Linked DNA regions of Azoarcus sp. CIB. The protein of the gene in region 1 interacts with the protein of each later gene in a pairwise test. Links are inferred from orthologs where the notes say so. Each region holds a gene or a part of one and is shown on either strand. Other genes may lie near its edges. The genes, in order: ftsH and hflC.

Evidence for each region.
Region 2: the proteins of ftsH (region 1) and hflC interact in binary tests that used the Escherichia coli proteins (3 or more experiments, as listed by UniProt). The link is inferred for Azoarcus sp. CIB from one-to-one orthologs.

What each region holds. Positions count from the first base shown.
Region 1 is NZ_CP011072.1:3,365,417-3,374,792, forward strand. What follows is about bases 4,015-6,904. They hold ftsH (ATP-dependent zinc metalloprotease FtsH), read right to left. Parts: upstream 6,463-6,904; coding sequence 4,567-6,462; downstream 4,015-4,566. Other genes in these bases: folP (dihydropteroate synthase), read right to left, coding at 4,015-4,492; AzCIB_RS14925 (RlmE family RNA methyltransferase), read right to left, coding at 6,581-6,904. Outside these bases: phosphate ABC transporter permease PstA, read right to left, coding at 1-44; phosphate ABC transporter permease subunit PstC, read right to left, coding at 55-1,014; AzCIB_RS14905 (PstS family phosphate ABC transporter substrate-binding protein), read right to left, coding at 1,082-2,074; glmM (phosphoglucosamine mutase), read right to left, coding at 2,234-3,595; more of folP, read right to left, coding at 3,659-4,014; more of AzCIB_RS14925, read right to left, coding at 6,905-7,204; AzCIB_RS14930 (YhbY family RNA-binding protein), read left to right, coding at 7,244-7,711; transcription elongation factor GreA, read right to left, coding at 7,793-8,269; carB (carbamoyl-phosphate synthase large subunit), read right to left, coding at 8,266-9,376. UniProt on the Escherichia coli protein: Acts as a processive, ATP-dependent zinc metallopeptidase for both cytoplasmic and membrane proteins. Plays a role in the quality control of integral membrane proteins.
Region 2 is NZ_CP011072.1:810,157-815,796, reverse strand. Bases 53-3,052 are described here. They hold hflC (protease modulator HflC), read right to left. Parts: upstream 1,994-3,052; coding sequence 1,112-1,993; downstream 53-1,111. Other genes in these bases: hflK (FtsH protease activity modulator HflK), read right to left, coding at 1,993-3,052; AzCIB_RS03615 (DUF2065 domain-containing protein), read right to left, coding at 922-1,107; AzCIB_RS03620 (ATP phosphoribosyltransferase regulatory subunit), read right to left, coding at 53-912. Outside these bases: more of AzCIB_RS03620, read right to left, coding at 1-52; more of hflK, read right to left, coding at 3,053-3,255; ribosome rescue GTPase HflX, read right to left, coding at 3,270-4,430; RNA chaperone Hfq, read right to left, coding at 4,466-4,711; ribosome biogenesis GTPase Der, read right to left, coding at 4,810-5,640.

The DNA.
Region 1 (9,376 bases):
CGCCGGATGATCTTTCTGATCAGGGGAATGTCTTCTGCTTTCATGCCATTCTTCTTAATAAGCTTCGCGGTATCGACGCCGCACGACGTGTCCGACAAGATTCAGGGCAAGCGTCATGAGCATCAGGCTCAGACCGGCCGCGAAGATCGACTGGTAGCCGATGGAACCGTGCGGCAGATCGCCCAGTGCAACCTGCACGATGTAGGCGGAGATCGTCTGTGCCGGCTCGAGCGGATTCAACGTAAAGTTGGGTTGCATGCCTGCCGCCACCGCCACGATCATGGTTTCTCCCACGGCACGCGAAATGCCCAGGATGTACGCGGACAGGATGCCCGACAAGGCCGCCGGGAAGACAACACGAAGCGCCGTCTGCAGCCGGGTTGCGCCCATGGCATACGAACCTTCGCGCATGCTCATCGGGACCGCGCGCATGGCGTCTTCGGCAAGGGAGCTCACGTACGGAATGATAGCGATACCCATGACGATGCCGGCCCCGAGCATGTTGAATCCCGACAGCTCCGGCATGAGCAGTTGAAGTATCGGAATGACTACCATCAGGGCAAAGTACCCGTACACGATGGTGGGAATGCCGCCGAGGAGTTCGAGAAAGGGCTTTACCAACTCACGAACCGCCGGGCGGGCGAATTCGGAAAGATAGATCGCGATCGTGGTTCCCAGCGGGATCGCCACGACCAAGGCTACGGCAGAGGTGGTCAGCGTACCCGCCAACAACGGCAGGATCCCGTAGCGCGGCTCGGCGAACAGCGGCGTCCACATCGTGTCCGTGAGAAAGTCCCAGATCGATACGGTGCCGAAGAAATTGACCGATTCGCTTACCAGCACCCAGATGATGCCGACCGTCGTGAGGACCGAGACGAACGCAGCCCCCAGAAGCAGGAGCTCGATTACGCGCTCCTTGAAGTTGCGCAGCGTCTTCTTCGCCAGGCGGTCGCTGACGGAGAGCGGACCGTAGGGCACGAGTGCGGCGGCACCGCCGGAATTGTTTTCTTGCATTGGACGCCTACAAACAACAAAAGGGTGCCCGGGCGGAACGCCCGGGCACCACAACCTTCAGATACGATCAGAGCTTGGCTTCGCGAGCCAGCAGCGAATCGATCGTTACACCGACTTCAGCTTCGCCACCGAAGACGGTGCCGAGCTTCTTCTTGTTGACGTGGTCCAAGGCGATCTCATATGCCTTGGCCGGGAGCGGAACGTATTTCACTTCGGTCGCGAGCTTGCTTGCATTTTTCAGATAGTAGGTCACGAAGTCGCGGACTTCAGCCTTTTCAAGGGATTTTTCCGCAACGTAGATGAAGATCGGACGCGAGAGCGGATTATACGAACCGTCAAGCACCGCCGCCGCACCGGGCAGAACTGGCTTGCCTTCCTTATTCACGATCGACACAGCCTTGAGCTTGCCCTGGTTTTCCGCGTAATAGGCATAACCGAAGTAGCCGATGGCGTTGATGTCGCGGGAGACACCCTGTACCAGCACGTTGTCGTCCTCGGAGGCCGTGTAGTCGCCGCGAGAGGCCTTCGCTTTGCCGACGACCGCTTCCGTGAAGTAATCGAAGGTACCCGAATCCGACCCGGCACCAAACAGCTTGAGCGGCGCATCAGGGAAGGACGGATCGATCTGTTTCCAGCTGGTGACGGCGCCCTGCGCGCCCGGCTCCCACATCTTCTTGAGCTGCTCGACCGACAACTGCTTGATGAAGGCATTCTTGGGGTTCGCGACGACGGTCAGGGCATCGAAAGCGACCGGCAGCTCGATGTACTTGATGCCGGCTTGCGAGCAGGCTTCCATTTCCTTCTTCAGAATGGGACGCGAGGCGTCAGCAATGTCGATTTCGCCGCGGCAGAACTTCTTGAAACCGCCTCCGGTTCCGGAGATGCCGACCGTCACCTTCACTTCACCTTTCTTGGAGGACTGGAAGTCCTCTGCGACTGCCTCGGTGACCGGGAACACCGTGCTCGAACCGTCGATCTTGACCAGGGACTGAGCATGCGCGGCCTGCGCTCCCAGCACGAGGACGGCGGCTGCGAGAGCAGTCTGCTTGAAACCCGACATAGTGAATCTCCAGTGAATGAACTCTATCATTGTCCGAACCGGATGCAGCGCGCGGAGCCGACAGGCCCGACAAATCGCATCTGCCACGCGGATGCATCCCGAAGTGCGCACACTTTAGTTGCAGCACATTTCAAGAATGTGACAGTTCATATACGGGGCTTAACAGTGGCCGTTCGTTGCTTTTTCGATGCAATCTGCGATCTCACGCGCAAGGCCTTCGACCTCGGCGCAGTCCTGCCCTTCCACCATGACCCGCAGCAGCGGTTCGGTACCCGACGGACGAAGCAGCACACGACCACGGCTTCCCAAGCGTGACTCGGCGTCCTTGGCGGCAGAGGCGATGCCCTGATGTGCCTGCCAGTCGAATCCGGCCGGAAGCTTCACGTTGATCAACTTCTGGGGATAGAAGACGAGATCCGCGCACGCTTCGGCAAGGCTCTTTCCCGTCTGCAGTAGGGCGGCTAGAACTTGCAGGGCGGAAATGATGCCATCTCCGGTGGTGTGCCGGTCGAGACAGATGATGTGGCCCGAGTTCTCTCCGCCCAGCTTCCAGCCCTTCTCCTGAAGCATCTCGAGCACGTAGCGGTCGCCGACCCTCGCCCGGGCGAAGGGGACGCCCAGCCTCCCGACCGCATGCTCGAAACCAAGATTGCTCATGAGGGTGCCCACGACGCCATCGAGACGTCCCCGCGCCCGTTGCGCAGATGCGATCACGTAGAGCAGCTTGTCGCCATCGTAGAGTTCGCCACGCGCGTCCACCATCATCACGCGATCGCCGTCGCCGTCGAGCGCGATACCGAGATCCGCCTTGTTGGCCAGTACCGCCGCACGCAGGTGCTCCGGCGAAGTAGCCCCGCAGCGCTCGTTGATGTTGAGCCCGTTGGGCTCTACGCCGACCGAAACCACTTCGGCCCCGAGTTCGTGAAATACGCTCGGTGCGATGTGGTACGCCGCTCCATTGGCACAATCGAGGACGATCCTGAGCTCTCGCAGATCCAGTTCGTTCGGGAAGGTGCTCTTGCAGAATTCCACGTAACGGCCTGCGGCATCGTCGATGCGCCTCGCCTTGCCGAGCCTGGCCGACTCCGCGCAGCCCATCGGCTGGTCCACGCGCGCCTCGATCTCCATCTCGACTGCGTCGGGCAGCTTACTTCCGTCGGCCGAAAAGAACTTGATGCCGTTATCGTAATAGGGGTTGTGCGAAGCGGAGATCACGACGCCAGCCTGCAAACGCAGGGCGCGCGTGAGGTAAGCCACGGCGGGCGTCGGAACCGGTCCAGCGAGCAACACATCGACTCCGGCGGCGGCAAAACCCGCCTCCAGGGCGGCCTCGAGCATATAGCCGGAAATACGGGTGTCCTTTCCGATCAGCACCGCCGGCCGATCACCGCGCGGCAATTGCTCCCGCCCGACGATCGTCACACCCGCTGCGTAGCCGAGCCGCATCACGAAATCAGGCGTGATCGCGGAGTCTCCGACCTTGCCGCGGACTCCGTCAGTACCGAAATATTTACGCGCCATGACTGCTTCCGATTACAAAACCCGGATTATCGCATTCTCAGCGTTCGCGACGACAGCTGTCGATCAGGACACGCCGAACCGTACCGCCTCCCAAACGGCAACTGCATCGCGCGTCTGCGCCACATCATGCACGCGGACAATACGTGCGCCGCGTTCGATGGCAATCAGGGCGGCAGCGACGCTTGCGACGGTCCGGTCTGCAACGGCACGCCCGGTAATGGCGCCCAACATCGACTTGCGCGACACACCGATGAGCAGCGGATAACCTGTCTCAAGGAAGCAGTCGAGCGCACGCATTAGGGAGAGATTGTGTTCCAGCGTCTTCCCGAAACCAAAGCCGGGATCAAGCAGGATGCGCCCTCTGGCAACCCCCTGAGCCTCCAGCGCGCGCACTTGTCGATCGAGAAAATCAATCACCTCGCCCACCACGTCGTTGTAGTGAGGGGCCTCCTGCATGCTGCGCGGTTCGCCCTGCATGTGCATCACGCACAAGGCGGCATCGGAATCGCTCACCGCCTCGATCGCCCCGGGCGCGCGGAATCCGTTGATGTCGTTGATCAGACTCGCACCCGCAGCCAGGGACGCACGCATGACCGCAGGCTTCACCGTGTCGATGGACACAGGAACCGGCCAGTCGGCAAGGCGCTCGACAACGGGAACGACGCGGTCGAGCTCCTCCTGCTCGGAGACGGAGTCGGACCCTGGGCGAGTCGATTCGCCACCGATGTCAAGGATATGCGCGCCGGCCGCGACTGCACTTTCGCAGCGCCGCAAGGCGGCATCGATGTCGTGGCCGAGCCCATCTCCGCTGAATGAGTCCGGCGTAGTGTTGATGATGGCCATGATGCGCGGGCGCTCGAGATCGATGTCGAACCGGCCGCACTTGAGAACCGCCATGAGCTCTTTCTCCTGAAAAAGAATCGGGCCGACTCTCGTCGGCCCAATTCGAGGTGCGTCAAGGCTTGATCGGATCAGGCGACGGGCGCAGCCGCCGTCGGTGCTGCACCAGGCGCATCGTCGTCGCGCGAGCTCCGGACCGCCTGCGACGTCGGCTTCGGCGCGCGCGGGGGCTGACCCATCATGATGTCTTGGATTTGATCCGCATCCAGGGTCTCCCACTCGAGGAGCGCCTTCGTCATCGTCTCGATCTTGTCGCTGTTTTCCTCGATCAGACGGCGCGCCAGAGCGTACTGCTGGTCGATGATGCGACGAATCTCCGCGTCCACCTTCTGCATCGTGGCTTCCGATACGTTACGGTGAGTGGTGACCTGCCTTCCGAGGAAGATCTCGCCTTCTTCCTCGCCATACACCATCGGGCCGAGGTTGTCCGACATACCCCACTGGGTCACCATCCGGCGCGCAAGATCGGTCGCGCGCTGGAAGTCGTTCGATGCCCCGGTCGTCATCTGCTTCATGAAGATCTCTTCGCAGATCCGGCCGCCGAACAACACGGCGATCATCTGCAACAAACGCTCGCGATCTTGGCTGTAGCGATCGGTCTCCGGCAGTTGCATCGTCACGCCCAAGGCGCGGCCACGCGGGATGATGGTGACCTTATGCACCGGGTCGGTCTTGTCGAGCAGCTTGGCGACCACTGCATGACCCGACTCGTGGTAGGCGGTGTTGCGGCGCTCTTCTTCGGGCATGACCATGGAGCGACGCTCCGAGCCCATCATGATCTTGTCCTTGGCGCGCTCGAAGTCGTCCATATCTACCAGACGCTTGCTCCCGCGTGCCGCGAAAAGTGCCGCCTCGTTGACGAGGTTTGCAAGGTCGGCGCCGGAGAAACCGGGTGTGCCGCGCGCTAGAACGACCGGCTCGACGTCCGGCGCGATCGGCACCTTGCGCATGTGCACCTTGAGGATCTGCTCGCGGCCGCGGATGTCCGGCAGCGGCACGACGACCTGGCGGTCGAAGCGCCCGGGACGAAGCAGCGCCGGGTCAAGCACGTCGGGACGGTTGGTGGCGGCGATCACGATCACGCCGGTCTGCCCTTCGAAACCGTCCATCTCGACCAGCAACTGGTTAAGCGTCTGTTCGCGCTCGTCGTTGCCGCCGCCCATGCCGGCGCCACGCTGGCGACCGACGGCATCGATCTCGTCGATGAAAATGATGCACGGAGCGTGTTTCTTGGCCTGCTCGAACATGTCGCGCACACGTGCTGCACCAACGCCGACAAACATTTCGACGAAGTCAGAACCGGAGATCGAGAAGAAGGGAACCTTAGCCTCGCCGGCGATGGCCTTCGCGAGCAGCGTCTTGCCCGTTCCGGGGGAACCGACCATCAGGACACCCTTCGGGATGTGTCCGCCGAGCTTCTGGAATTTGGACGGATCACGGAGGAAATCGACGAGTTCCGCCACCTCTTCCTTCGCCTCGTCACAGCCGGCGACGTCCGCGAAGCTCAGCGAATTCGCCGACTCGTCGAGCATGCGGGCCTTCGACTTGCCGAACGAGAACGCACCGCCGCGCCCGCCCCCCTGCATCTGGCGCATGAAGAACACCCATACGCCGATGAGCAGGAGCATCGGGAACCACGACACGAAGATGCTCATCAGGAAGGACTGCTCTTCCTCGGGCTTGCTTGCATTGACGGCAACACCGGCGCGGATCAGGTCCGACACCATCCAGATGTCCTGCACCCCGGGTGTATAGACCGTGATCTGACGGCCTTCCTGCGTAGTTGCACGCACGAGCCGACCGTCAACCGTCGCCTTCGCGATGCGCCCAGCCTTCGCCTCCTCGAGGAATTGGGAATATTCCATCGTGTTGGTCGAGACCTGTCGCGAATTGAACTGGTTGAACACCGTCATCAGGACGACGCCGATGACCATCCAGATCGCGAGATTCTTGAAGAGATTATTCAACTTCTTTCCTTATGAGCCCATGGGGGCAGCGAAACATTGACCCATTCTAGTGGCGAACGTTCCACTGCGTAAACCAATGGTCACGATCGAAACAGCCAATCGATGCGGCAGGTTCGGCTCAGTCGGGCTTGCGCCTCAGACCCAGGAGATAGACCTCGGCGCTGCGGTCTCGCGAGGCCTTCGGCTTGCGCACCTGAAGCGAGGCGAAATGGCGCTGGATCTCGCTACGGAACTCCATGAAGCCGGCGCCCTGAAACACCTTGATAAGAAAATTTCCGCCAGGTTTCAGATGCCGTGCCGCGAAATCGAGAGCCAGTTCGCCGAGATGGATGGAACGCGCCTGGTCCACCGTGTCGATACCCGACATATTGGGGGCCATGTCGGAAAGTACAAGGTCGACCGGCTCACCCGCGAGTCGGTTTTCGAGTTCGGCCAACACCGCATCTTCCTGAAAATCGCCCTGAATGAACTCCATGCCGAACAATGGCTCGACCGGAAGCAGGTCGAGCGCAAACACACGCCCGCCCCTGCCGACACGTTGCAGTGCGACCTGCGTCCAGGAGCCCGGAGCGGCTCCGAGGTCGACAACGACCATGCCGGGTCGCAGCAGATGGTCCTTGTCATCGATCTCCATCAGCTTGTACGCGGCACGCGAACGGTAGCCTTCGCTCTTCGCACGCTGCACGTAGGAGTCGTTCACGTGCTCGTGCATCCATGCCTTGCTGGTCTTGGTCCTAGTCATGGGAGTAGAATCCATGCCCCTGAAAGATTTGAGAAAACGATGATCGAACTATCCCCTGCCCGTCGCCGCGAATTGCGGGCCGCGGCCCACCATCTGAACCCGGTTGTCAGCGTCGCGGGCAACGGGCTCACGCCGACCGTGCTGGGCGAGATCGACCGTTCCCTGCAGGCACATGAGCTTATCAAGATCAAGGTTCATGGTACCGAGCGCAGCGACCGCGATGCGCTGATGCAGGCAATCTGTGAGGAACTCGGCGCTGCCCCGGTGCAGCACATTGGGACGATCCTGGTCGTGTGGCGCGAACGTCGCGAAGAGGAAGCGACCGCGTCGCCGAAGACCGCCTCTGCGGTAAACACGCCGCGAGCCGCCAAGGCCAAGTCGGCCCGCGCATTCGCTGCCACGGCGCGACGCACCGCGCTCATCAAGGCCGCCGCGGACAAGAAACGGCTGGCAGAAAAGCGCACCAGAAGCCCCGTTCGCAAGTCCGGGCCGCTCGGCAACAAGTGATCTCGGATTGCAGCAGGGGGCACATGCCACCCTTTACGGAATCGCATATCGGGCCGGGCATTGCTCCCGGCCCGTTTGCTTTCAGATGTAGAGTACTTCGATAATCTCGTATTCACGCACGCCGCCTGGAGCCTGCACCTCGGCGATGTCGCCGGCGTACTTGCCGATCAGCGCGCGGGCGATTGGAGAACTGATGGAAATCTTGTTCTCCTTGATGTCGGCCTCGTCGTCACCGACGATCTGGTAGGTGACCGCCTTCCCTGACTCCATGTCCTCAAGGTTCACGGTCGCGCCGAATACACAGCGCCCATCGGCATCGAGAAGGCGCGGATCGATAATCTGCGCGTTCGCGATCTTTCCCTCGACTTCCTTGATCCGGCCCTCGACGAAGCCCTGACGCTCCTTCGCCGCGTCGTATTCAGCGTTTTCGGAGAGATCGCCGTGCGAGCGCGCTTCGGCGATCGCCGCGATCACGCTCGGACGATCGACGGTCTTGAGGCGATGCAGTTCGATGCGGAGTTTTTCCGCACCATTCACGGTAAGGGGAGTCTTGTTCATGATTGCTTGTTCAGTTCCGCGTGCAGGGACTGGAGGCCGTAAACCTCGAGTCCTTCAAGGTGGCGCATGCCCATGCAGGCGGCGCGGGCACCCTCGATGGTCGTGAACACCGTGAGCTTCGCTGCCAGCGCGCTCGTACGGATGGACCGCGAGTCGACGATCGCCTGGCGCTTCTCCTCGACGGTGTTAATGACCATGCTCACTTCATTGTTCTTGATCATGTCCACGATGTGCGGACGTCCTTCGGTGACCTTGTTGACGACGTTCACGGGAATTCCCGCTGTTTCGATCGCCGAAGCCGTGCCCCGCGTAGCGACGATACGGAAACCGAGTTCATTCAGCTCACGCGCGACTTCGACGGCGCCACCGCGGTCGGTCGGCTTCACGCTGATGAATGCCGTACCCGATTGCGGCAGCCGCACGCCAGCGGCGAGCTGCGACTTCACGAACGCTTCCGCGAAACTGCGGCCGACCCCCATGACTTCGCCCGTGGATTTCATCTCTGGCCCGAGGATGGTATCCACGCCCGGGAACTTGACGAACGGGAACACCGCTTCCTTGACCGAGAAGTACGGCGGAACGATTTCGCCGGTGACACCCTGGCTGGCAAGGCTCTGCCCCGCCATGCAGCGGGCGGCGACCTTCGCGAGCTGCAGGCCGCAGGCTTTGGAGACGAAGGGCACGGTGCGTGACGCACGCGGGTTCACTTCGAGCACGTAGACGGTCGCGTCGTCGCCTTCCCCCTGGATGGCGAACTGGACGTTCATGAGGCCGCAGACGTTGAGCGCTCGCGCCATCGCCTCGGTCTGCCGACGCAGTTCGTCCTGCAGTCTGGCCGACAGCGTGTACGGTGGCAGTGAGCACGCCGAGTCGCCGGAGTGAACGCCAGCCTGTTCGATGTGCTCCATGATGCCGCCGATGATGATCTGCTCGCCGTCGGACAGCGCATCGACGTCCACCTCGGTGGCGTCGTTGAGGAAGCGATCGAGCAGCACCGGCGACTCGTTGGAGACCTTCACGGCCTCGCGCATGTAGCGCTCGAGATCCTTCTGCTCATGCACGATTTCCATCGCACGGCCGCCGAGCACGTAGCTGGGACGCACGACG
Region 2 (5,640 bases), 2.6 Mb from region 1 along the record:
TCCCGTCGCCGGCCTTGCACGGCCGAATGCCTGACCGATGCGGTCGTAGCGCCCGCCGAGCGCGAGCGCAGCGGGCGAGCCGCTGCCGTAGGCCGCGAACACCACTCCGTTGTGGTAGTGGTAGCCGCGCAGATCGGCAAGATCGAAACTGATCGGCAGGTCGGCGAGCGCGGCTGCGAGCGTGCTCAGATCGTCGAGCGCGGCGCGAATCTCGGGTTCGTCGGGCAGGCAGCGGCGCGCCTCGTCCAGCACTTCGGCGCCGCCATACAAGGTCGGCAGGGCGAGCAATGCCGTACGCGCCGGCTCGGCAACGTCGGCGAGCAGCTCGCGCAGGCCCGGCACGTCCTTCGCCTGCAGCAGATCGAAGAGCTCTTCCTCACGCTCCGGCAACATCCCGGCCCGAGCCGCGAGCACGCGGAACAGTCCGACATGGCCCAGGTCGATGCGGCTGGCCGGCACTTCGCCAAGGCGCATCACCTCGGAGAGCAGGCGCACGATCTCGATGTCAGCATCGATGCCGGCATGGCCGTATAGCTCGGCGCCCAGTTGCAGGGGCTCGCGCGTGGCGGTGAGCGTCGACGGCAGTGCGTGCAGCACGCTACCGCAGTAGCACAGCCGCGAAACCCCCTTGCGGTTCAGCAGGTGGGCGTCGATGCGGGCGACCTGCGGCGTCATGTCGGCACGCACGCCCATCGTCTTGCCCGACAGCTGATCGACCAGCTTGAAGGTGCGCAACCGGAGATCCTGGCCGGCGCCGGTCGTCAGCGACTCGAGATATTCGAGCAGCGGCGGCACGACCAGCTGATAGCCATGGCTGCGGAAGGCGTCGAGCAGGCGCCGGCGCAGGCGCTCGAGCTTTTCGGCCTCGGACGGCAGCGCGTCCTGGATGTGATCGGGAAGTACCCAGCGCATGATATTCAGTCAGGAAAACACGGCCAGCAACACCACGCCGATCAGCATCGAGGTCAGCCCGATGAAACGGATCTGACCGTCGGCCATGTGTGCGAGCCGTAAAAAAGTTTCGCGCCAGGCGGCTGGCGCGATAAAGGGCAGGAGGCCTTCGATCACCAGCATCAGTGCGAAGGCCATCAGCAGCTTGTTGCTCATGAGCTCAGTTCTTCTTGCCCCCGTTGGAATCCTTCATGTACCTGAAGAACTCGGAGCTCGGATCGACGACCATCACGTCGCTCTTGTTCGCGAAGCTTTCGCGGTACGCCTCCAGGCTGCGGTAGAAGGAATAGAACTCGGGGCTCTGGCCGTAGGCCTGGGCGTAGGTCGCGGTGGCCTTGGCGTCACCGACACCCTTGATCTGCTGTGCCTCGCGGTAGGCTTCGGCGACGATGACCTCGCGCTGGCGATCGGCGTCGGCGCGGATTTTCTCGGCGATCGCGCCACCCTCGGAACGCAGCTCGTTGGCGACGCGCTTGCGCTCCGCCTCCATGCGGCGATACACGGACTCGGACACTTCGAGCGGCAGGTCGACACGCTTCAGGCGGACGTCGAGGATCTGCACACCGATCTTGCGCGCGTCGAGGTCGGCACGGGTGCGCATGTCTTCCATGATCTTGTCGCGCGCGCCGGACACCACGTCATGGACGGTGCGGCGACCGAACTCCTCGCGCAGGCCGGCATTGACGGTCTGCAGCAGACGGGTGCGCGCGCGCGCCTCGTCGCCCGCGACCGAGACGTAGTAGAGCTGCGGATCGACGATACGCCACTTCACGAAGTGGTCGACCAGCACGTTCTTCTTCTCTGCGGTGATGAAGCGCTCGGGCTCCGGCGTATCCATCGTCAGGATACGGCGGTCGAAGTAGCGCACGTTCTGGATCATGGGCCACTTGAAGTTCAGCCCCGGCTTGTCGATGACTTCCTTGACCTCACCGAGCTGGAACACGACGGCGAACTGCCGTTGGTCCACGGTAAACAGCGTCATCGACGCGATTGCCGCAAGCAGCAGCAGCGCGCCGGCGAAAATCGGCAACTTGTCACGCATCAGCGCTCTCCCCGTTCACGGTCGCGGGCCATCAGGTCGCGGCTGCGTGATTCCATCGAACTATCGGCCCGCGGCGCGGGTGCGGGAGTGGCGGCGCCAGGCGCCGGCGCGGGACTCGCGTCGTGCGAGCCCTGGGTGCCCGCGGCCTGCATCAACTTGTCGAGCGGCATGAACAGGAGGTTGCCATTGCCCTTGGCATCGACCATGACCTTGCTGGTTTTCGACATGACTTGCTGCATCGTGTCGATATACAGGCGCTCGCGCGTCACTTCGGGAGCACGACGGTACTCCGTCAGGACCTGGGTGAAACGGCTCGCGTCGCCTTCGGCGTTCGCGATCACGCGGGACTGGTAGGCATTGGCCTCCTCGATGAGTCGCGAGGCCGTGCCGCGCGCACGCGGAATGACGTCGTTGGCGTAGCCCTCACCCTCGTTGCGCAGGCGTTCCCGGTCCTGGCCCGCCTTCACCGCATCGTCGAACGCGGCCTGCACCTGCTCGGGCGGCTGGGCGTTCTGCATCGTCACGCGGCTGATCTGGATACCCGTGTCGTAGCGGTCGAGGATCTTCTGGATCGCTTCGTGCGCGCTCGACGCCATCTGCTCGCGCCCTTCGTAGAGCACGAAGTCCATCTTGCTCATGCCGACGATCTCGCGCATCGCGGATTCGGCCGCATGCATCACCGACTCGTCCGCATAGCGGTTGTTGAACAGGTACTTCTCCGGGCTGGTCAGCACGTACTGCACCGCGAACTGGATGTTGATGATGTTCTCGTCGTCGGTGAGCATCAGGGCTTCGCGCAGCACCTTGTTGCGCTCGGAGCCGCGATAGCCGACCTCGACGGTGCGCACGCCGGTCAGGTCGACGACGTCGCTGCTCTCGATCGGATACGGCAGGCGCCAGCGCAGGCCCGGCTCGGTCGTCTCGACATAGCTTCCGAAGCGCAGGACGACCCCGCGCTGGTTCGCATCGACGATGTAGAAACCGCTGGCGAGCCAGATCACAGCGACGAGGCCCAGCAGCGCGCCGATGCCGCCGCCGAACTGTTTGAACGAGAGCTGCGGGAACTGCGGCCCGCCGCCATCGCCACCACCGCCGCCACGCGGCCCGCGCTTGCCGCCGAGCATGCCCGACAGCCGCTGGTTGAAATCACGCCACAGGTCCTCGAGGTCGGGCGGCCCCTGATTGCCCCCCTTCCTGTCGTCGCCGCGCTTGTCGTCGCCATTCCCCTGGTTGTTACCCCAGCGTGGATCGTTGAGAGACATTAGAACGCCTGTAATCACGTTTGAATTGGGTCTTTATCGGTGAAATCCGGCGCAATCCCGTCGGGATCGCCCGGCGCGTCCGTGACTGCGCTACGCGCTGCCTCGGCAAGGGCTTCGCGCAGCAGCCCAAGCCCTTCGCCAGTCCTGGCACTCAGAAAAACGCGCACGATCTTACCATACTCGTCCCGCTGAACCCCGGGCTCGGCGCGGGTCAGGTCGACCTTGTTCATGACCATGAACTGCGGCACGGCGCCCGCACCGATCTCGGCGAGAACCCCGTTCACGGCCTCGATCTGTGCCTCGCGGTCCTCGCTCGCCGAGTCTACGACGTGCAGCAGCAGGTCCGCGTTCGCGGTTTCCTCGAGCGTCGCGTGAAAAGCCGCGACGAGTGCGTGCGGCAGGTCGCGGATGAAGCCCACGGTGTCGGATAGCACGACGTTGCCACCCTCGCCCACGTAGAGCCGACGAGAGGTCGTGTCCAGCGTCGCGAAGAGCTGGTCGGCAGCATACGCGCCGGCCTTCGTCAGCGCGTTGAACAGCGTCGACTTGCCTGCGTTGGTGTACCCGACAAGCGACACCGACAGCACGTTGCGCCCTTCGCGCCCGCGCCGACGCACACGGCGCTGCTTCTCGATCTGGGCGAGGCGCTCCTTGAGCACCTTGACGCGCTTGCCGAGCAGGCGGCGGTCGGTCTCGAGCTGGGTCTCGCCCGGTCCGCGCAGGCCGATACCGCCCTTTTGGCGCTCCAGGTGGGTCCAGCCGCGCACGAGGCGCGTCGAGAGATGGTCGAGCTGCGCGAGTTCGACCTGCAGCTTGCCCTCGTGGCTTCTCGCGCGCTGCGCGAAGATATCGAGGATCAGGGCCGTGCGGTCGACGACGCGACACTGCAGCGTGCGTTCGAGGTTGCGCTGCTGCGCGGGCGACAGCGCGTGGTTGAAGATGACGAAATCGGCTTCGTGGGCGCGCAGCGTCTCGGCGATTTCGTCGACCTTGCCGCGCCCGGCGAAGAGCGCGGGATCGGGCCGCGCCCGCCGGCCGCCGACGACGGCCTCGACGCTGGCGCCGGCACTGAGCGCGAGCAGCTTGAGTTCGGAAAGGCGCTCGTCCAGCGCGCCCTGGTTCAGGTCGAGCTGGACGAGTACCGCGCGCTCACCGGCGTCGGGGCGCTCAAACATGGAGCAACTTGGCGTCCATGGGGCGCCGGCGGGAATCAGCTATTGCCGTCACCCGCGTCCTGTTGCTGGATGTTGACCGGACGCGCGGGCACGACGGTCGAGATCGCATGCTTGTACACCATCTGAGTGACGGTGTTCTTCAGCAGCACGACGTACTGGTCGAAGGATTCGATCTGGCCCTGCAGCTTGATGCCGTTGACCAGGTAGATCGCCACGGGGACATGCTCCCTGCGAAGGGTGTTCAGGAACGGGTCTTGTAGAAGTTGCCCTTTGTTGCTCATTTTCAAACCTCGAGGCTGCGTATTATTGTGAATGTAAAGGATTTCATGTTGCACTGCCACATTTGCACGAACAATCAATCCCGGTGTGGAGTTGGAAACTAGTCTTTTCCGATATACGGATTGTGCGAGGTGCGGAATTGTATCCGCAACGGCGTGCCCTGCAATTTGAACGCCTCCATGAACGTACGTTCCAGAAAGCGCACGTAGGACACGGGGACGTGGTCGAGCGCGGCGCCATGGATGACGACGATCGGCGGGTTGTTGCCGCCCTGGTGCGCGTAGCGCATCTTCGGACGGGAAATGCCGTGCCGCGGAGGCGCCTGCTTCGTGAGCGCAGCCTGCAGGGTCCGGGTCAGGCGGGGGGTCGACAGGTTCACCATCGCGGCCGCATAGGCGGAATCGACCGACTTCATGACCGCGGCCACGCCCGCGCCCTTGAGCGCTGAGATGTAGTGGAAGCGCGCGAAGGACAGGAAACCCAGCTTGTGTGCGATATCGCGCTTGATCAGTTCGCGGCGGTAGTCGTCGATGCTGTCCCACTTGTTCACCGCGACGACCAGGGCACGGCCCGAATCGAGGATGAAGCCGGCGATATGGGCGTCCTGGTCGGAGATATCCTGCGACGCGTCGAGCACCAGCACGACGACGTTGCATTGTTCGATCGCCTGCAGCGTCTTGATGACGGAGAACTTCTCGATGGCCTCGAAGATCTTGCCGCGGCGGCGCAGGCCGGCGGTGTCGATCAGCGTGTAATTGCGGCCGTCGCGCTCGAACGGGATTGCGATGGCGTCGCGCGTGGTGCCCGGCATGTCGAAGGCGATGACGCGCTCCTCGCCGATCAGGCTGTTCACGAGCGTGGACTTGCCGACGTTCGGGCGACCGACGATCGCGATGCGCGGCCCGTGGTCCTCGGCCTCGCCCGGCTCCTC